One region of the Neptunomonas japonica JAMM 1380 genome, then DNA from elsewhere that is predicted to be linked to it. Evidence: predicted binding sites of a transcription regulator. Region 1 holds the regulator's gene; each other region holds the start of a gene.
What was found. Region 1 encodes sigma-54, which starts transcription at its own class of promoters, with help from an activator protein. Its sites were predicted from a motif close to TGGCACNNNNNTTGCTNT; they were not measured.
Positions count from the first base shown of each region.

Region 2: a site for sigma-54 is predicted at 3,312-3,329, ahead of fliE (flagellar hook-basal body complex protein FliE). Genes of this name have one in related genera too.
Region 3: a site for sigma-54 is predicted at 2,627-2,644, ahead of NEJAP_RS03525 (flagellar basal body rod protein FlgF). Genes of this name have one in related genera too.

Region 1 covers NZ_AP014546.1:3,062,582-3,068,265, forward strand. Annotated here, with positions in the region: gene lptC (LPS export ABC transporter periplasmic protein LptC) at 37-573, shown strand; gene lptA (lipopolysaccharide transport periplasmic protein LptA) at 563-1,069, shown strand; gene lptB (LPS export ABC transporter ATP-binding protein) at 1,075-1,803, shown strand; gene NEJAP_RS14345 (RNA polymerase factor sigma-54) at 1,871-3,370, shown strand; gene hpf (ribosome hibernation promoting factor) at 3,414-3,710, shown strand; gene ptsN (PTS IIA-like nitrogen regulatory protein PtsN) at 3,723-4,181, shown strand; gene rapZ (RNase adapter RapZ) at 4,192-5,049, shown strand; gene NEJAP_RS14365 (HPr family phosphocarrier protein) at 5,086-5,355, shown strand; gene mgtE (magnesium transporter) at 5,457-5,684, shown strand, end outside.
Region 2 covers NZ_AP014546.1:800,491-806,174, reverse strand. Annotated here, with positions in the region: gene NEJAP_RS03650 (FliH/SctL family protein) at 1-119, opposite strand, end outside; gene fliG (flagellar motor switch protein FliG) at 129-1,133, opposite strand; gene fliF (flagellar basal-body MS-ring/collar protein FliF) at 1,123-2,790, opposite strand; gene fliE (flagellar hook-basal body complex protein FliE) at 2,836-3,186, opposite strand; gene NEJAP_RS03630 (3'-5' exonuclease) at 3,360-3,986, opposite strand; gene NEJAP_RS03625 (DUF294 nucleotidyltransferase-like domain-containing protein) at 3,986-5,684, opposite strand, start outside.
Region 3 covers NZ_AP014546.1:770,530-776,213, forward strand. Annotated here, with positions in the region: gene NEJAP_RS03515 (flagellar hook assembly protein FlgD) at 1-510, shown strand, start outside; gene NEJAP_RS03520 (flagellar hook-basal body complex protein) at 526-2,574, shown strand; gene NEJAP_RS03525 (flagellar basal body rod protein FlgF) at 2,694-3,437, shown strand; gene flgG (flagellar basal-body rod protein FlgG) at 3,456-4,241, shown strand; gene flgH (flagellar basal body L-ring protein FlgH) at 4,299-4,973, shown strand; gene NEJAP_RS03540 (flagellar basal body P-ring protein FlgI) at 5,024-5,684, shown strand, end outside.

The DNA.
Region 1 (5,684 bases):
AGCATGTTACTGACGCGCAGCAAAACCAGGATATTTTTGGCAATATTGCTGCTGTTCCCTCTCTTTCTTTATTGGATTATTAGCTCCGATTCGAATATAGAAGACGCCTCTGAAGCGGAAATAATCAGTGGCGTTGATTACTTTATGAAATCCGCTTCAAGTAAAGAATTCAATAAAGATGGAGAGCTTCTACGTACGCTTAAGGCAAACGAGCTTAACCACTTCCCAAGAGCAAAACGCACTACACTCAAACAACCCCACATTACTTTAATGGCTGAGAATAGCCCTCGCTTAACTAGCGAAAGCCTTTCAGGCATTGCTTATGATAATATCGATCGCTTCGACCTTGTTGAACAAGTTATCGTCACGCATAATCCAACAAGCCCGATACCAAGTGTGTTAAGAACATCAAGCCTGAGTCTCTACCAAGCTCAAGGAACGGCAAAGACTAACGCGCCCGTGGAGATCACCCAGCAATCCAATATCACAACAGCTACGGGCATGATTATTAACTATAAAATGAATACATCGGAACTACTTTCTGATGTAAAAGGCACTTTCCATGCTAAATAACAGATCATTAATACAGCTCTTTCTGCTTATAAGTGCATTGTTCAGCTCATTTTGCTTTGCGCTCCCGACTGATCGAAAGCAGCCTATTCATATAAGTGCAGACAGTGCTCGCATTGACGACAACACAGGTACAACAACATACAAAGGCAATGTCCTGATGACCCAAGGCAGCATGGAGATTCGAGCAGCCAAGGTCGACCTATATCGAAAAAAGGATGATATTAACCTAATCATCGCCACGGGAAGCCCTGCCAACTTTCGCCAAAGGCCCTCAAAAGATCAGCCGATTACTAACGCATTTGGCGAAAAATTAGAATATAAAATTGCTGAACAAACCGTCACTATAACGGGCCAAGCACGCGTAGAACAAGATAGAGACACATTTAGCGGCGAGCGTATCGTTTACCAAATGAAAAAAGCCATCGTCAACGCATATAGTGGATCTGGGTCCTCGGGACAACGCGTTAAAATGATTATTCAGCCTAAGGCCAATTAGTACAGATGAACACTCTTCTTCAGGCTTTACATCTAGCAAAATCATACAAAAAGAGACAGGTAGTTCGCGATGTCTCCCTGGAAGTTAACAGCGGTGAAATCGTTGGACTTCTAGGTCCAAACGGTGCGGGAAAAACCACCTGTTTTTATATGATTGTGGGGTTAGTTAATACCGACAAAGGCGCTATACGTATCAATAGCGATGACGTCACACAACTACCGATGCATGAACGCGCCCGAAAAGGAATAGGCTACCTCCCACAGGAAGCATCCATTTTCCGCAAACTTAGCGTACAAGATAACCTGCTCGGCATACTAGAGATGCGAAAAGAACTCTCGACAGCGCAGCGTAACGAGAAGCTAGAAAGCCTCCTAAGCGAATTCCACATCACACACTTACGCGACAGCTTAGGCATGAGCCTATCTGGCGGCGAACGCCGGCGTGTAGAAATAGCCCGAGCGTTGGCCTCCGAACCTACCTTTATTCTATTAGACGAACCATTTGCCGGCGTTGATCCCATCTCTGTAAATGACATAAAACACACTATAAAACACCTACAATCCAAAGGTATTGGTATTTTAATTACTGACCATAATGTGAGAGAAACACTCGATATTTGTGAAAAAGCCTATATTGTTAGTGAAGGCGTTATTCTTGCTCAAGGAACACCAGAAGAGATACTTTCAAATGAACAAGTAAAAGCAGCCTACTTAGGACATACATTTACACTTTGAACATCACATTGTAAATTTCACATTCTAAGTTATATGAACTGCCCTATTGGAGTAACCTTGTAGTTATATGAAGCAATCATTGCAACTCAAAATGGGTCAGCACCTGACAATGACCCCTCAACTACAACAAGCTATTCGTTTGTTGCAGCTGTCGACACTCGACCTCCAACATGAAATACAGGAGGCACTGGACAGTAACCCGATGCTCGAAACGAGTGATGATTTCGATGAAACGCATCAACCCGAAGTACAGCAAGAAATAACCACTCCAAGTGAAGATAACAACCTCGCCCAATCCAGCACATCAAGCAACGAGAGCATAGAGAACTCAGCTGAAGATCAGTGGAGCGACAACATTCCCTCTGAACTCAGCACAGACTCCTCTTGGGAAGACACGTATCAAACAGGAACAAGCAGTAGCCAGCGAGATGATGATTCTTTTTTTGAATCTAACGACACGGCAGAAGAAACACTGCAAGACCACCTTAACTGGCAGTTAAATTTAACGCCAATGAGCCCGGCAGACCGCTTAATTGCTGAAGCAATTATTGACGGCATCGATAACGAAGGGTATTTGCGCTCCTCTACAGAAGAAATTCTTGAACACTTTAAAGAGAGCGAACCTACATTATTTGCCGAGTCTGAACTCGATGAAGTAGACGCAGTATTACACAGGATTCAACAGTTTGACCCTCCAGGCGTTGCCTCTCGTGATTTGGGTGAGTGCTTAAGCATTCAGTTGCGCCAATTACCACCAGACACGCCGCTGCTTCAACAAGCGCTTACATTATGCAAACAATACATACACTTGTTAGGAACACGGGATTATAAGCAGCTACTACGAAAACTGCGATTAAAAGAGCCTCAACTACAAGCTATTATTCTCTTAATACAATCACTAAACCCCTATCCCGGTTCTCATATTTCTAGCTCAAAAGCTGAATACGTTACCCCCGATGTATATGTAGAGAAATTCCAAGGGGTTTGGACGGTACGACTAAATCAAGACGCATCTCCCAACCTAAAAATTAACACGAGTTATGCCGACCTCATTCGTCGAGCTGACAGCAGCGCTGATAACACCTATCTTAAAAACCACTTACAAGAAGCTCGCTGGTTTATAAAAAGCCTACAAAGCCGTAATGAGACTCTACTAAAAGTATCTAGTCAGATTATTGAGCGCCAATCAGCGTTCTTGGAGCATGGTGATGAAGCCATGAAGCCAATGGTGTTACATGACATTGCAGAAGCAGTAGAAATGCATGAATCGACTATTTCTCGTGTTACCACACAAAAATATATGCACACTCCGCGCGGAATTTTTGAGTTAAAATATTTTTTTTCTAGTCATGTAAGCACCAATGACGGTGGCGCTGCGTCCTCTACAGCTATTCGCGCCGTCATTAAAAAAATGATTTCTGCTGAAAATACTGCAAAGCCGTTGAGTGATAACAAAATTGCCCAACTGTTAGACCAAGAAGGAATTAAAGTTGCAAGAAGGACTGTTGCAAAATACCGAGAAGCAATGGGCATTGCTCCTTCTAATGAAAGGAAGTGTCTGGTTTAATATTAAGTTATAACGACATGCGTCGTTTTAAAAGGAGATACCTATGCAAATCAATATTACAGGTCATCATGTAGAGCTTACTGAACCGCTTTCTGAGTATGTACATACTAAATTTGAGAAGCTTGAACGACATTTCGATAACATTACTAATGTACAAGTTACACTAAGCATAGACAAACAACGTCAAAAAGCTGAAGCGGATATGCACATCGCCGGCGGTGAAATTTTTGCCACAAGCGAACAAGATGATATGTATGCTGCTATTGATGGATTGATCGATAAACTAGATCGTCAGGTCATCAAACATAAAGAAAAACTAAAAGCCATAAGTAACTTTTAAAACTGAAATCACATGCCCATTCTGTCACTATTATCACCAGAGCGAGTTCTTCAAAATATTGAAGGAGGAAGCAAAAAACGTATCATTGAGCTTGTCAGTAAAATCATTGCTGAATCAAACAGTGATCTCTCAGCAGAAGCAGTATTTAGCGGCCTCATCGGCAGAGAACGCTTGGGCAGTACGGGCATAGGTGAAGGTGTGGCCATTCCACACTGTCGCCTTGCCAACGTCCAAACGGCCACTGGCGCACTTATATACTTATCCAAGCCCATTGATTTTGATGCGATCGATAATCGTCCTGTCGATTTATTATTTTTTCTATTAGTTCCCGAAGAAGCATGTGACGACCACTTAAGCACGCTCGGAAAGCTGGCCGAAGTATTCAGTCAGGAGGAGTTCCGGGACACATTAAGAAATACACATTCAAATGAGCAACTTTTAGACGTTGCTACTCAACTGTTTCGCATTTAGAGATGGATCTATGAAATTAGTGATCATTAGTGGGCGATCAGGCTCAGGAAAAAGTACAGCTCTACAAGCCCTCGAAGATGTTGGCTTCTATTGTATTGATAACCTTCCGGCCAAATTACTGCCAAACTTAATTGATCATATGTTAGAGGATGACGCACAGCTCAACCGTATTGCCGTGTGCATAGATGCTCGCAACCTATCAAGCAATCTCGAGAAATTGCCGAGCATCTGGCGAGATTTTAAAAAGCACCCTAAAATCACAGTTGAACTACTTTATGTTGATGCCTCTCACGACACACTATTAAAAAGATACAGCTCAACAAGACGACGCCACCCGATGGCAGAGTTAGTCAGTAACCTTCCTGACTCTATTGACTATGAACGCACATTATTAGAACCGATTGCTGATCTTGCTGATCTGCGAATAGACACAACACTACTATCTATTTACGAACTACGTGACATCATAAAACTCAGAATTTCTGAACGTAAAGAGCAGTCACTTTCTTTACAGTTTGAATCATTTGGTTTTAAACATGGCGTCCCTATGGATGTCGATATTGTTTTTGATATGCGTATTTTACCCAACCCATATTGGGTAGCTGAACTTAGAAAACACACAGGGCTCGACCAGCCGGTAATCGATTTTCTTAGCCAAGAAAGTGACGTAAACGCAATGATAAAGGATCTTCAAGAATACTTAGATAAATGGCTACCGCACTTCATGCAAAACAATCGTAGCTATGTCACCGTAGGGATCGGCTGCACCGGCGGCCAACATCGCTCAGTTTATGTCACTGAACAACTAGCTAGCCACTTTAAATCTTATATGGATAGTGTGAACATCAGGCATCGAGAGCTGCGCTGAGCGCTCGACACCATTACACAGAGGAAATAAAGCGCTATGCTTGAACTAAAAATCACCATCATTAACAAGCTCGGTTTACATGCGCGTGCTGCCGCCAAGCTCATTAATACGACTTCTAGGTTTTCTTCTGACGTACGTTTAGTTAAAGAAGGCCGCGAGGTTGATGGCAAGAGCATTATGTCAGTCATGATGCTGGCTGCTAGTAAGGGAACAGAACTCACTGTCATTGCCACGGGTAGCGACCAAGATGATGCGATTTCTGCCATTGAAGCTCTCATTAACAATCGCTTTGATGAAGATGAATAACCTCTGATTCACGCATAGCAACTACTGAATACAACTCATCTATCCGCTATACTACAGCAACATAAAATATTGTACCGTGCGTTTTCGCAGTTAAGGGTATTATGACTACTAATGACGAAACTACAGCACTGGACAAACTCAACCGGGCCCTGGACAGTGGCGCCTTTCAACAGGTGCGTTTTACTCTAAACAATTCGCTTCGCCCTGCCGAAGTCGCACACCTACTAGAGCAGTCCCCGCCGAAAGAGCGCGAAATTTTATGGAATCTAATTCATACCGATAACGAAGGAAAAGTACTCCAGTATCTTGCTGATGATATTCAAGCAGAC
Region 2 (5,684 bases), 1.8 Mb from region 1:
GGTTTTGTATGAAAACCGACAACATGGCGACTATTCACTTCAGGAAGCAGCCAGCTTTCAACAGGCTTAACCAACTCAGAAGACTCAAAGCGAATAGGCAACTTTTCTGATGACTTCATATCGATAGCCTAGACCATCTCATCACCGCCACCACCCAGCATGATCTCTCCTTCATCAGCCAAACGACGTGCAACAGTAAGAATTTCTTTTTGTGCTTCTTCTACTTCACTCACACGAACAGGGCCTTTCGCCTCAAGGTCATCGCGCAACAACTCAGCTGCACGCTTAGACATATTCTTGAAGATTTTTTCCTGCAAAGCAGTTTCAGCCCCCTTAAGAGCAATAATCAATACATCAGTAGAAACTTCGCGCAGAATAACCTGAATACCTCGGTCATCCACATCGATAAGGTTATCGAACACAAACATCAGATCTTGTATTTGTGTAGCGAGGCCATCATCGACCTCTCTAATACTCTCCATCAACTCAGCTTCGATTGTACTGTCAATAAAGTTCATGATCTCAGAAGCCTGCTTCACGCCACCCAGCGTTCGAGATTTACCAGAACGAGCACTACTAAACTGCCCTTCTAACATGTCATTGAGCTCTTGAAGTGCCTGAGGTTGTATTTGATCCAATGCCGCTACACGCATAACAATATCTAAACGCACCTTATCATCAAAAAATGCCAGCACAGTCGCCGCTTGGTCAGGATCAAGATAAGAAACAATAACAGCCTGTATTTGCGGATGCTCAAAACGGATAGTTTCCGCAATTTGTCGAGGCTCCATCCAACGCATAGTATCCAGACCCGACGTATTGGTACTCATAAGTATTCGATCAAGCAATGTTTTAGCTTTCTCTTCGCCCAAAGCCTGATTCAGCATAGCGCGGATATAACGGTCATTATTGATACCGATACCCGTCTGATCACTTACCAAATGCATGAAATCAGAAACAACACCCTCAACGCTAGATTGAGGTATGTTATCAAGCTGAGTCATTGCCTCACCTATCAACTGCACCTGCTTAGGACCTAAATGCTTAAGCACCTCAGCAGCATCATCCTCTCCTAGACTAATAAGAAGGATTGCCGCTTTTTCTATATCCGTCAACTCAGCATCATCGCTCATCTTGCCCAACCCATTGTCTTACAGCTTGCGCCACTCGCGCAGGATCTTCTGCAATCATGCTTCGAACTGCATTCAGTTGATATTCAAAACTTTCATTTGGCGTCGGTAAAAGAGAGTCTCCCCTCTCACCAAAGGTCACTTTATCATCAGAAACTACACCACCATCCAGGCCTTCAAGCTCTGCAGCCACATCCCCAGAAGCATCATCACCTAGAGCCGCAGCCGCCCCTCCTGTTGTTGTCAGGCTTTTAAGTATGGGTCGCAATATTCCAAAAACCATTAACAACACAAACAAGACAGCGCCTACTTGCTTTGCAATATCCCATACCCAAGGCTCCATCCAAATAGGTATCTCTTCTTCTATAAATGGCTGCTCAGCCACAAATGGTGAATTAATAACATTGACACTATCTCCCCTCACCGCAGCATAACCAACAGCGTCTTTAACAAGAATTCTCAATCGCTCCAACTCATTGGCAGCCCACGGCGTTTTAGCTGCCTCCCCAGTTTCAGGGTTAATGGACATAAGGTCATCAACAACAACAGCAACTGACAAACGCCCGACACGACCACTTTGATGTTTGGTATAAGAAATAGAGCGATCCAGTTCAAAATTGCGAGTTGCTTGCTTGCGATTACTCCCAGGTACCGAAGACCCTCCAGCAGCAGCCCCACCACCATCAGCCACTTCAGGCACAGAACTAGGGCCAGGTGGCTGATTAGATAGCGCACCAGGAATACCTCTTGATGCAGCAGCGCCTACTTTATTTTCATCAAGTGTCTGCTCACTTCTCAATGCAGGCAAATCTGGATTAAATAGCTCATCTGTTTGTTCAATAGACGTAAAATCAATTTCAGCCGACACTTCTGCTCTAAAACGCCCCTGCCCTACCACTGGCAGCAAAATACTATTAACTCTATTAAGCAAAGTTTCTTCAACTTTGCGAGCGTACTCAAACTGCTTAGCTGCTAGTACAACATCCTCATCTTCATCACGAGAATTTAACAACTGCCCCCGCTGATCAACCACTGTTACGTCTTTAACATCTAGCATAGGAATTGAAGAGGCAACTAAATTAGCGATAGCAGCCACTTGGCCACGTTCCAGCTTTCGCCCTGCAAATATCTCTAGAAAAACTGAAGCACTGGTTTTTCTCTGATCTCGAACAAAGACAGTCTGCTTAGGTATTGCCAAGTGCACACGCGCACCTCTAACAGCCATCATACTGGCTATCGTTCTAGCAAGCTCACCCTCTAAACCACGTCGATAGCGAGCATTCTCCATAAACTGACTGGCGCCTAGACCTTGATCTTTATCCATTATTTCAAAGCCAACCGTTTTATCTGCAGAGAACCCCTCTGCTGCTAGCTTAAGCCTGGCCTGGTGAACATACTCATTAGGCACGAGCACAGCCCTGCCATCGCCTTCAAACTTATAAGGAATATTGTACAAACGTAGTTGTTCGATAACCTGATTGGCATCTACAAATTCAAGATTAGAAAATAGAACTCTGTAATCGGGAGATTTTGACCATAAAACGACAGAAAAGCCGATAGCAATACTCGCAGCAAGCCCCACCATCAAACCAAACTGGCGCAAAATTGTCAGCTTATTAAAGCCCGACATCAATCCACCATCATTAGTTTGTAAAGCCATCGTATTGTTATCCATAAAACAGTAAAGCCAAATATTTTTTCATTATTACATTGGCATTTTCATAACATCTTCATAAGCAGTAACGAGCTTATTACGAACCTGAGTCATTGCCTCAAACGACACACTGGCTTTTTGCATTTGAATCATTACCTGAGTTAATTCAACTCGTGGGTCGCCTTGTTCAAACGCTGTAGCCATACGACTAGCTTCCATCTGAGTATCATTTACTTTATCAATGGCATTTTTAAGCAAATCACCAAAGCCTTCACCATCAACAGCGCGCACTGGATCAGCTTTAAAAGCAGGCTTATCAACATGGATAACACCTTGCTGAGCTTCTGCCTTTAACGACCTCATCTGCATTAGCACATTATTTATGTCTGCTCGTTCAATCATCTCACGCCCCAATACGGCATTTTATTGACATCAAACAAAGTATTCACTTATTAAACAAGCGTATCAACTTTATGGAACGTCATTATTATGGCACTTATTACTTATTATTATCCAGCATAATTTAAAATGCAAAAAGCGAGCCAAAAGCTCGCTTTATTTAACATACTGTTAACTTACCCCACTTCTGGCGGGTCTCCATATTTCAATCGGACATACATTAATGCGACAGTGATAGCGTCACCCAATGCCGTGTGCCTTTCAAGTATAGGGATATCTAGCTTTTTGGAGATCGTATCAAACCGAAGATCAACATTCCCACCCACCATACGCCACTTTATAATATCGTGATAAACATGAGATAGCTCTATCGCCTTACACGGCAAACCAAATCCATATTTAGGACGGATAAATTTGTCTAACATTCTAATATCATAATTAACGTAATAACCCAAAATAGGCCTATTTCCAACAAAAGCTAAAACCTGCTCAAGCGCCTCCTCTAACTCAATCCCGTCTTCTAAATCGACAGCTCGAATTTTATGTATCTTAATGGAGTCGCCCGTAAGAGTCTTCGGTGGCTTTAACTTAATATCCAACCGCTCGCTGGTTAAAACTTTATTACCTTTTACCCTAACCGCCCCAATAGAAATGATATCGGCATTCTTAACGTCTAGTCCTGTTGTTTCACAATCTAATGACACAACCTCATCACCATCATAAGGCTCAAACAGGTGAGCATATGGTCCAGATTTATGCCCCATCTTTTCTTTCATTCTTCTTATTGTTCTTGGGATAATCATTAACGGCTCCCTAAGTGGTAATGCAACTCCAGATGCTTCTTAAACCCTTTAACTATATGAAAAGCATCTCGCAATAAATCTCTTTCCATTTTATTCATAGATTGCAAATCAAGGGTATTAGGCGTTAGATCAACACCTGCTTCTTCCTCCTCGGCACGCTTGATTTGCTGACGCAATCGCAACTGAATAAACAAGCCTAATGCTTCAGCAAGATCTTTAGAGTGCTTATCAGTCATCGCCCCCACTTCTACGAGAGCCTCTAAACGCTTAAACGTATTAGTGACAAGTATCTTATGCTCAAGCGCCATCGTGCGAACGCCATGCACTATCGGGAAGATACCGCCTTTTTTAACATCAAGCTGACCGCGATCTTTCAAGTTCCCAAAAAAAGTTAACGGCGTACTAAACTCCAAGGCCACTTTTGCAAAATTGGAGAAAAAAGCATCATTATTTTTTAACGACTTAAAGAACCAATTACGAGCCGCTTTAAATAGTGCGGGGTTTCCTGCAACAGGTTTAGCATCAACCGCTATAGCAAGATTCATTTGATCCTGCTCTGCCCAACTGACTGACCAAGAAGACATTTTCTGAGTCCAATCCCCTAGAGAGTTAACCCATTCTGGATTTGACACCATAATATTACCAGGACAAGGAGGGTAGCCAAACTCCATCAGCTGCTTAGAGAAACTGTTCATTACTTCTTGCATGTCCTTCCAAGCAAGACCATCACGATAAATAATGGCATTATCCTGATCTGTCTTCATAACTTGTTCACCACGCCCTTCAGACCCCATAACAATCAAGCATACATGCGGCTGCATATCTGCAGGAACCATTAAATCAAATAGCTTGGCCATTATGCGGCCATTCATTGCCGCCAAAAGATCCATAGCAAAACGCGCTTTAACACCTTGTGAAACCAAAGACTTAATTAAATCATTCAGACCATGCGCAGCGGTATGCAGGTCTTCCAATGTTTTTGCTCGCTCAATACGCAAACCAATAACATGCGAGTGACTTGAAAAGAAACTCAACACATCGGTCAAATCAACAATACCCATCAACTCATTTTCACGCATAACAACAACACGTTCGATCTGTTGCTGTGTCATGATAATCAATGCATTGAATAGATAATCGTTAGGATGAACACTTATCAAACGGTATGTAGCTATCTCTGCAACAGCGGTATCGATAGAGCACTCATTCAGAACAACAGCGTTTAATAAATCAGTTCCGGTTACCATCCCATATCGCGTTCCCTTTTTAACAAGAACACAATCGACTTTCTTTTCACGCATCATAACGGTGGTTGCTTTAATAGTAGAGGCTTCATCCACTATTAGCGGGGCGCGCATCACCCCCTCACCGACCTGAGCCAACATAAACTCAGCCATATCTTGCGAGTCACCATGCTGCTCAACAATCTCAGCCTTAGCCACAAGGTTTTGCTGAAAATAGTCAGCAAATGATGAATTAGTTGATACTAGATCTAATACGGTTTTCGTTGGAATAATATGACAAATAGTTTCAACTTCAGCGATGAAGTTGTGTATTGCATTACCTTTAATTGCAGACCAAGCACCGAAGTAATCTTCATTTTCATAATGAACATAAATATGCTCTTGCCTATCGGCTTCCCCTGCATGCACTTCGCTTTCTGAAACTTTGCCTTTTAGAACAACATACACACCCTCT
Region 3 (5,684 bases), 1.8 Mb from region 1:
GCTGACTTTATGCAGCAAATTTCAAACATGAGCTCTGTTGAGAGTATTAATAACCTCAATACTACGATGTCTGATATGAGCAGTGCTTTGTTAACCAGTCAGGCGGCTTTACAAGCATCGTCAATGGTAGGACAAACAGCTTTTGTGAAAACCGATAAGGCGATGCTAGATAGTCGGGGCATTATCGAAGGTGTGTACACGCTTCCTGAAAGCGCCAAGGGCGTGCGGGTCTCGGTTTACGATTCGGTAGGAGATGTTGTAGATACTTGGGAGATGAAGTCTGTAGCAGCGGGTGATCATAACTTCGGTTGGAATGTGGGAAATAGAGACCCTCAAAGTGAGTACAAAGTCGTGGTGGAAGCGACAGATTCGGAAGGCGTTTATAAGCCTACCGAAAGCTATATTGGCCATCGAGTTGACAGTGTTACCTTGGGGCAAAACGGTATTGGTATGAAAGTGAATACAGGTGCCGGAACAGTGAATATGAGTGACATCAAGCAAATAGGTTAATGAGGGGAAATAGTCATGGCGGGTTTTAATATCGCGGTTACAGGATTAAAAGCATCATCGACCATGCTTGATGTCGCAGGTAATAATATAGCGAACTCTAGTACAGTAGGTTATAAGTCATCCAGAACAGAGTTTGGTGATATCTATACTGCATCTGTTGTGGGCTCGGGAAGTAGTAATACCCCAGGGTCAGGTGTCACTGTATCGAATATCGCGCAGGACTTTAGCTCTGGTACGCTAGAGTTTACCAACAATAATCTTGATTTGGCGATTAATGGCTCTGGCTTCTTTCAGTTAGATGATCAGCAAGGCGGTATAACTTATTCGCGTGCTGGTGCCTTTGAACTTGATAAAGAAGGCTATGTCGTTTCTAAAGATGGTAAGCGTTTGCAGGGATACGGGCTGGACGATAAAGAAAATCGCTTGCCCATAGGTGATTTGGCAGTAACTCAAAAAGAGTACCCACCCAAAGCAACCAGCGACATGGATCTTGCTTTCAATATTGATGATCGTGAAGACTCAACAACACTTTTGCCGAATTATGATAAAGATAAAGCAGGCTCTTACACCTACAGTACAACAGTGCGTACGTTTGATAGTTTAGGTAACGAGCATACCGTAAAATACAATATGGTTGAGCAGCGTCCCGAACAAGAGTATAAAAAATATATAACGGCCCCTGCTAGTGATGTGCTGATTTCAGGTGCTCCGGCGATAACAGTGGCTTTGGCAGTAGGGGTGCCAACCGCAGCAGCGGGTTTTGCTCAAGTTACGACGACGGCAAAAGGTCCTACGGGAAATAACCAAGAAATTTGGAGACTTCAGGACCCAGTTCTTAAAGATCTTCAAGAAACAGACCCAAGGATTTTTGCTGTTGAGTATTACCCTGATGGGGCGGGTTCTGGTGAGCTGAAAATTATTACTCGTGCAGATTCGCTTGAGTTTGGTGACTTAGTTGTGACTGATAATGCGGCGACGCCTGCTTCATTAGTTCCTACTGCAACGGATACGACAGGTTTTGTTTCGAGTAATGAGAAACAATACTTCGAGTTTAATGCCGCCAATTTCCCAACCAATACATTCAATATTAAAATTGCTGGTGTAGATATAGATATCTCTACTGGGACTGGAGGCATGAGTGCTGAGCTGGTTGCTTTAGCGATTCGTGATCGTGAGTCAGATATCATTGAAGCGAACCCGCTTATTCAGTCAGTAAGCTGGGATGCTGATCAGGGTACCAATGGTGCATTACGTGTTGAGTATAAACCAGAAGTAACCCCGGGCTCTTTGAACTCTGTTTCTGTAGGTGTTTTTGATGACAATGTCTCGCAACTGTTTGCCGCTGATAGTGTTGCTGGTGGTGCTTTAGATGCGCACTTTACTGAGCCGGGTGATAACTCTTATGATGGCGTCTATCGTGTTTATGCATATCTAAATGGTGATGAAGCGCTTGATTTGGGTAAAGCAAATGATCCAGGTAATGGGTCGGCTACTGAGCCAGGTCCTATTCTGATTAAATTTGACCCAACCAGTGGTATTCTTTCATCGGTTAATGGCGAAGAAGTACGTACGGGTGCAGCCGTGCCTGATCTGTTAATTAAAGGAGCTGATCCAGCTAACCCAAATAATGTAATTACATTGAATTTAGCTGGTTCTACACAGTTTGCATCTGACTCTATTATAAAAGCCTCAGATCAAGATGGTTATCCAAAGGGTGATCTTATTGGTGTTTCGTTCAGTGGAACGGGCGATATGATTGCGGCTTTTAGTAATGGTGAAGAGCTTAAAATTGGTGTGGTTGCTATCGCATCTTTTGAAAATCAGGCAGGTTTGCAACCAAGTGGTGATACTGAGTGGTCGGCAACATTGGCATCTGGTGGCGCTTTAATGAATCCTCCGGGAACTGGTTTGAATGGTTTGCTTCGCTCTGCTGCTTTAGAGCAGTCCAATGTTGATTTATCTGCAGAGCTTGTGAAATTGATTGAAGCGCAGCGTAACTTTCAAGCAAACTCTAAAACACTTGAAACTTTGAATACGGTAACGCAGTCGATTTTGCAGATCTAATTTCTACGTTATTTTGCTTGTTAAAAAGAGCCGCTTATGCGGCTCTTTTTTTTGGCATGTAGTTTGCATTTAACAATATATCGAATAGGTACGGCAACCACAAAATTCCGGATGAAGTTATGGATAAAGTTGTTTTTATAGCGATGAGCGGTGCACGAGAAAATATGCTTGCACAACAAGCTCATGCTAACAATTTGGCTAACGTGAGCACGACTGGTTTTAAGACAGATTTGGCTCAAGCCCGCTCAATGCAAGTGTTTGGCGAAGGCTTGCCTACACGTGTTTATGCAATGACGGAAAGACCGGCAACCGATACAACAACAGGGACTTTCATTCAAACAGGGCGAACACTCGATGTTGCTATCGATGGAGGTGGTTGGTTAGCCGTTATTGGGGCCGATGGCAAAGAGGCCTATACCCGATCAGGCGAGCTGCAGCTCAATGCCGCTAATCAGCTCGTAACGGGCAGTGGTTTGCCGGTAATGGGTAATGGCGGCATCCCGATCGCTATTCCTGCTGCCGAGAAAGTTGATATTGGTTCAGATGGCACTATTACTATCCGCCCATTAGGAGAAGCCGCCGCTGAGTTGGCTGTCGTTGACCGTATTAAGCTAGTGAAACTTGATGAACAATCTATCTATAAAGGTGTAGATGGTTTGATGCATGTAGATGATGGCCTTCCTCAGCCACCAGACTTAGCGCTTAAGCTGCGTTCAGGCTATTTAGAGTCCAGTAATGTAAATGCTGTCAATGAGCTAACCAGTATTATTAGCTTGTCACGACAGTTTGAAATGAACATAAAAATGATGAAAACCGCAGAAGATAACTCTACAGCTGCGGCAAAAATTCTTCAGTTAAGTTAGCAGTATTAGGAGATAGCAATGCACGGTGCACTTTTTGTCGCTAAAACAGGTTTGTCAGCACAGGATACTCAGCTGAAAGTTATCTCTAATAACTTGGCAAACGTCAGTACGGTTGGTTTTAAGAAAGACCGTGCTGTTTTTGAAGATCTACTTTATCAAGTGCAACGCCAGCCAGGTGCCGATTCATCTGAAGGTACTCAGCTACCAACAGGGTTGCAGCTAGGTAATGGTGTGCGTGTCGTAGGTACGCAAAAACTATTTCAAACAGGCGAAATGCAGGTATCCGAAGAGCCGTTTGATGTCGCTATTAATGGACGAGGCTTTTTTCAAGTAACCATGCCTAGTGGAGAACTTGGTTATACGCGTAATGGCCAGTTTCATGTTAATGCTGATAATGAACTGGTAACTACAGAGGGTTATTTAGTTGAGCCTGCGATTACGTTACCAGCTGAAGTACAGACCTTTACTGTAGGTGTTGATGGAACAGTGACGGCTGTCGTTGCAGGAAGTGCTACGCCAGTCCAGCTTGCCCAGCTAGAAATAGCAGATTTTGTGAACCCAGCAGGTTTGCAGGCAATCGGGCAAAACTTATTTATTGAAACAGCAGCAAGTGGTGCGCCTCAAATAGCAGTACCGGGCGAAGCGGGTACCGGAATTCTGCGCCAAGGAATGCTGGAGGGGTCGAACGTGAACTCTGTAGAAGAACTGGTGAATATGATCACGACACAGCGTGCTTATGAGATTAACTCTAAAGTGATTTCTACTGCCGATGAAATGCTCTCTTATGTTTCGCAGCAGCTGTAATTAGCTGATGTTTTTGTGTGTGTGAAGTCTATAAAAATGAAAGCATGGAAAATAAGAATGAAACGCTTTGTGCTAGTTACCATCGTATCTGCGTTTATGGTTGGTTGTGTTAATAAGCCAGTAAAGCCAGATCGCCCTTATTATGCGCCAGTGGCCCCGCAGCAATTACAGCAGCCAAGGCCAGTGAATGGTTCTATTTTTAATGCGGCTACCAATATTGATATCTACAGTGACGGCCGAGCGCATAGGGTTGGAGACATTATCACTATTGTATTAAGTGAAAAGACTCAGTCTTCCAAGACGGCGAAAACAACGGCGGATAAGAGCAGTACATTATCACTTCCACAGCCTACTATCTTAGGGAATCCGTTATCTGTTTTCGGTGCACCAGTTAGTGCTTCTTCAGGTGCTTCAACAAACACGTTTGAAGGTGAAGGCAAGTCAGATATGAGCAACAGTCTTAGTGGTGATATTACTGTGACTGTTCATGAAGTGTTACCTAATGGCGTGCTTTCGGTGCGCGGAGAAAAATGGCTGCAGCTTAACCAGGGTGATGAGTATATTCAGATCAGTGGTTTGGTGCGGCCTCAGGATATTGCCTCTGATAATACGATATCCTCCACCAAGTTAGCCGATGCCAGGATAGGGTACAGTGGAACGGGTGGTGTGCATGATACTAATACGATGGGCTGGTTGAGTAAGTTTTTCATTAGCCCTTTATGGCCTTTTTAATATTGTTTTTGTGTAGGTTTTCTGCAATGAACTGGAACATGGTGAATAGTATGTTTAGTAAAGTGTTATCTGTATTGCTGCTTGGGCTGGTGTTTTCATCTGGTGCACTAGCAGAACGCATTAAAGATATCAGTTCAGTTGCAGGTGTTCGTAACAACCAGCTAGTAGGTTATGGTTTGGTCGTGGGGCTTGATGGTACAGGGGATAAAGCCAGTTTTACATCGCAGACCTTTAGAAATATGCTAAATAATTTTGGTGTAGCTATTCCTGCTACCGTTAACCCAAAATCTAAAAATATTGCAGCGGTTGCTATTCATGCTGAACTGCCTCCGTTCTCCAAACCCGGTCAAACAATTGACCTTACCGTATCCTCTATTGGTGATTCAAAGAGCCTGCGCGGTGGTAGCTTATTGTTGGCTCCTTTAAAAGGTGCTGACGGTCAGATTTATGCAATGGCTCAAGGTAATCTTGTTGTATCGGGGTTTGGTGCAGAGGGGCGTGATGGTTCCCGTTTGTCTTTGAATATACCTAGCGTAGGGCGTATACCTAATGGGGCAACAGTAGAGCGCACTGTACCTAATGCCTTTGCACATGGTGATAGTTTAACGCTAAATCTTAATCATCCGGACTTTACGACATCGCGTCGAGTGTCTGAGGAAATAAACGGTTTGTTGGGCACTAATACTGCCGCGGCGATTGATGCGACTTCTA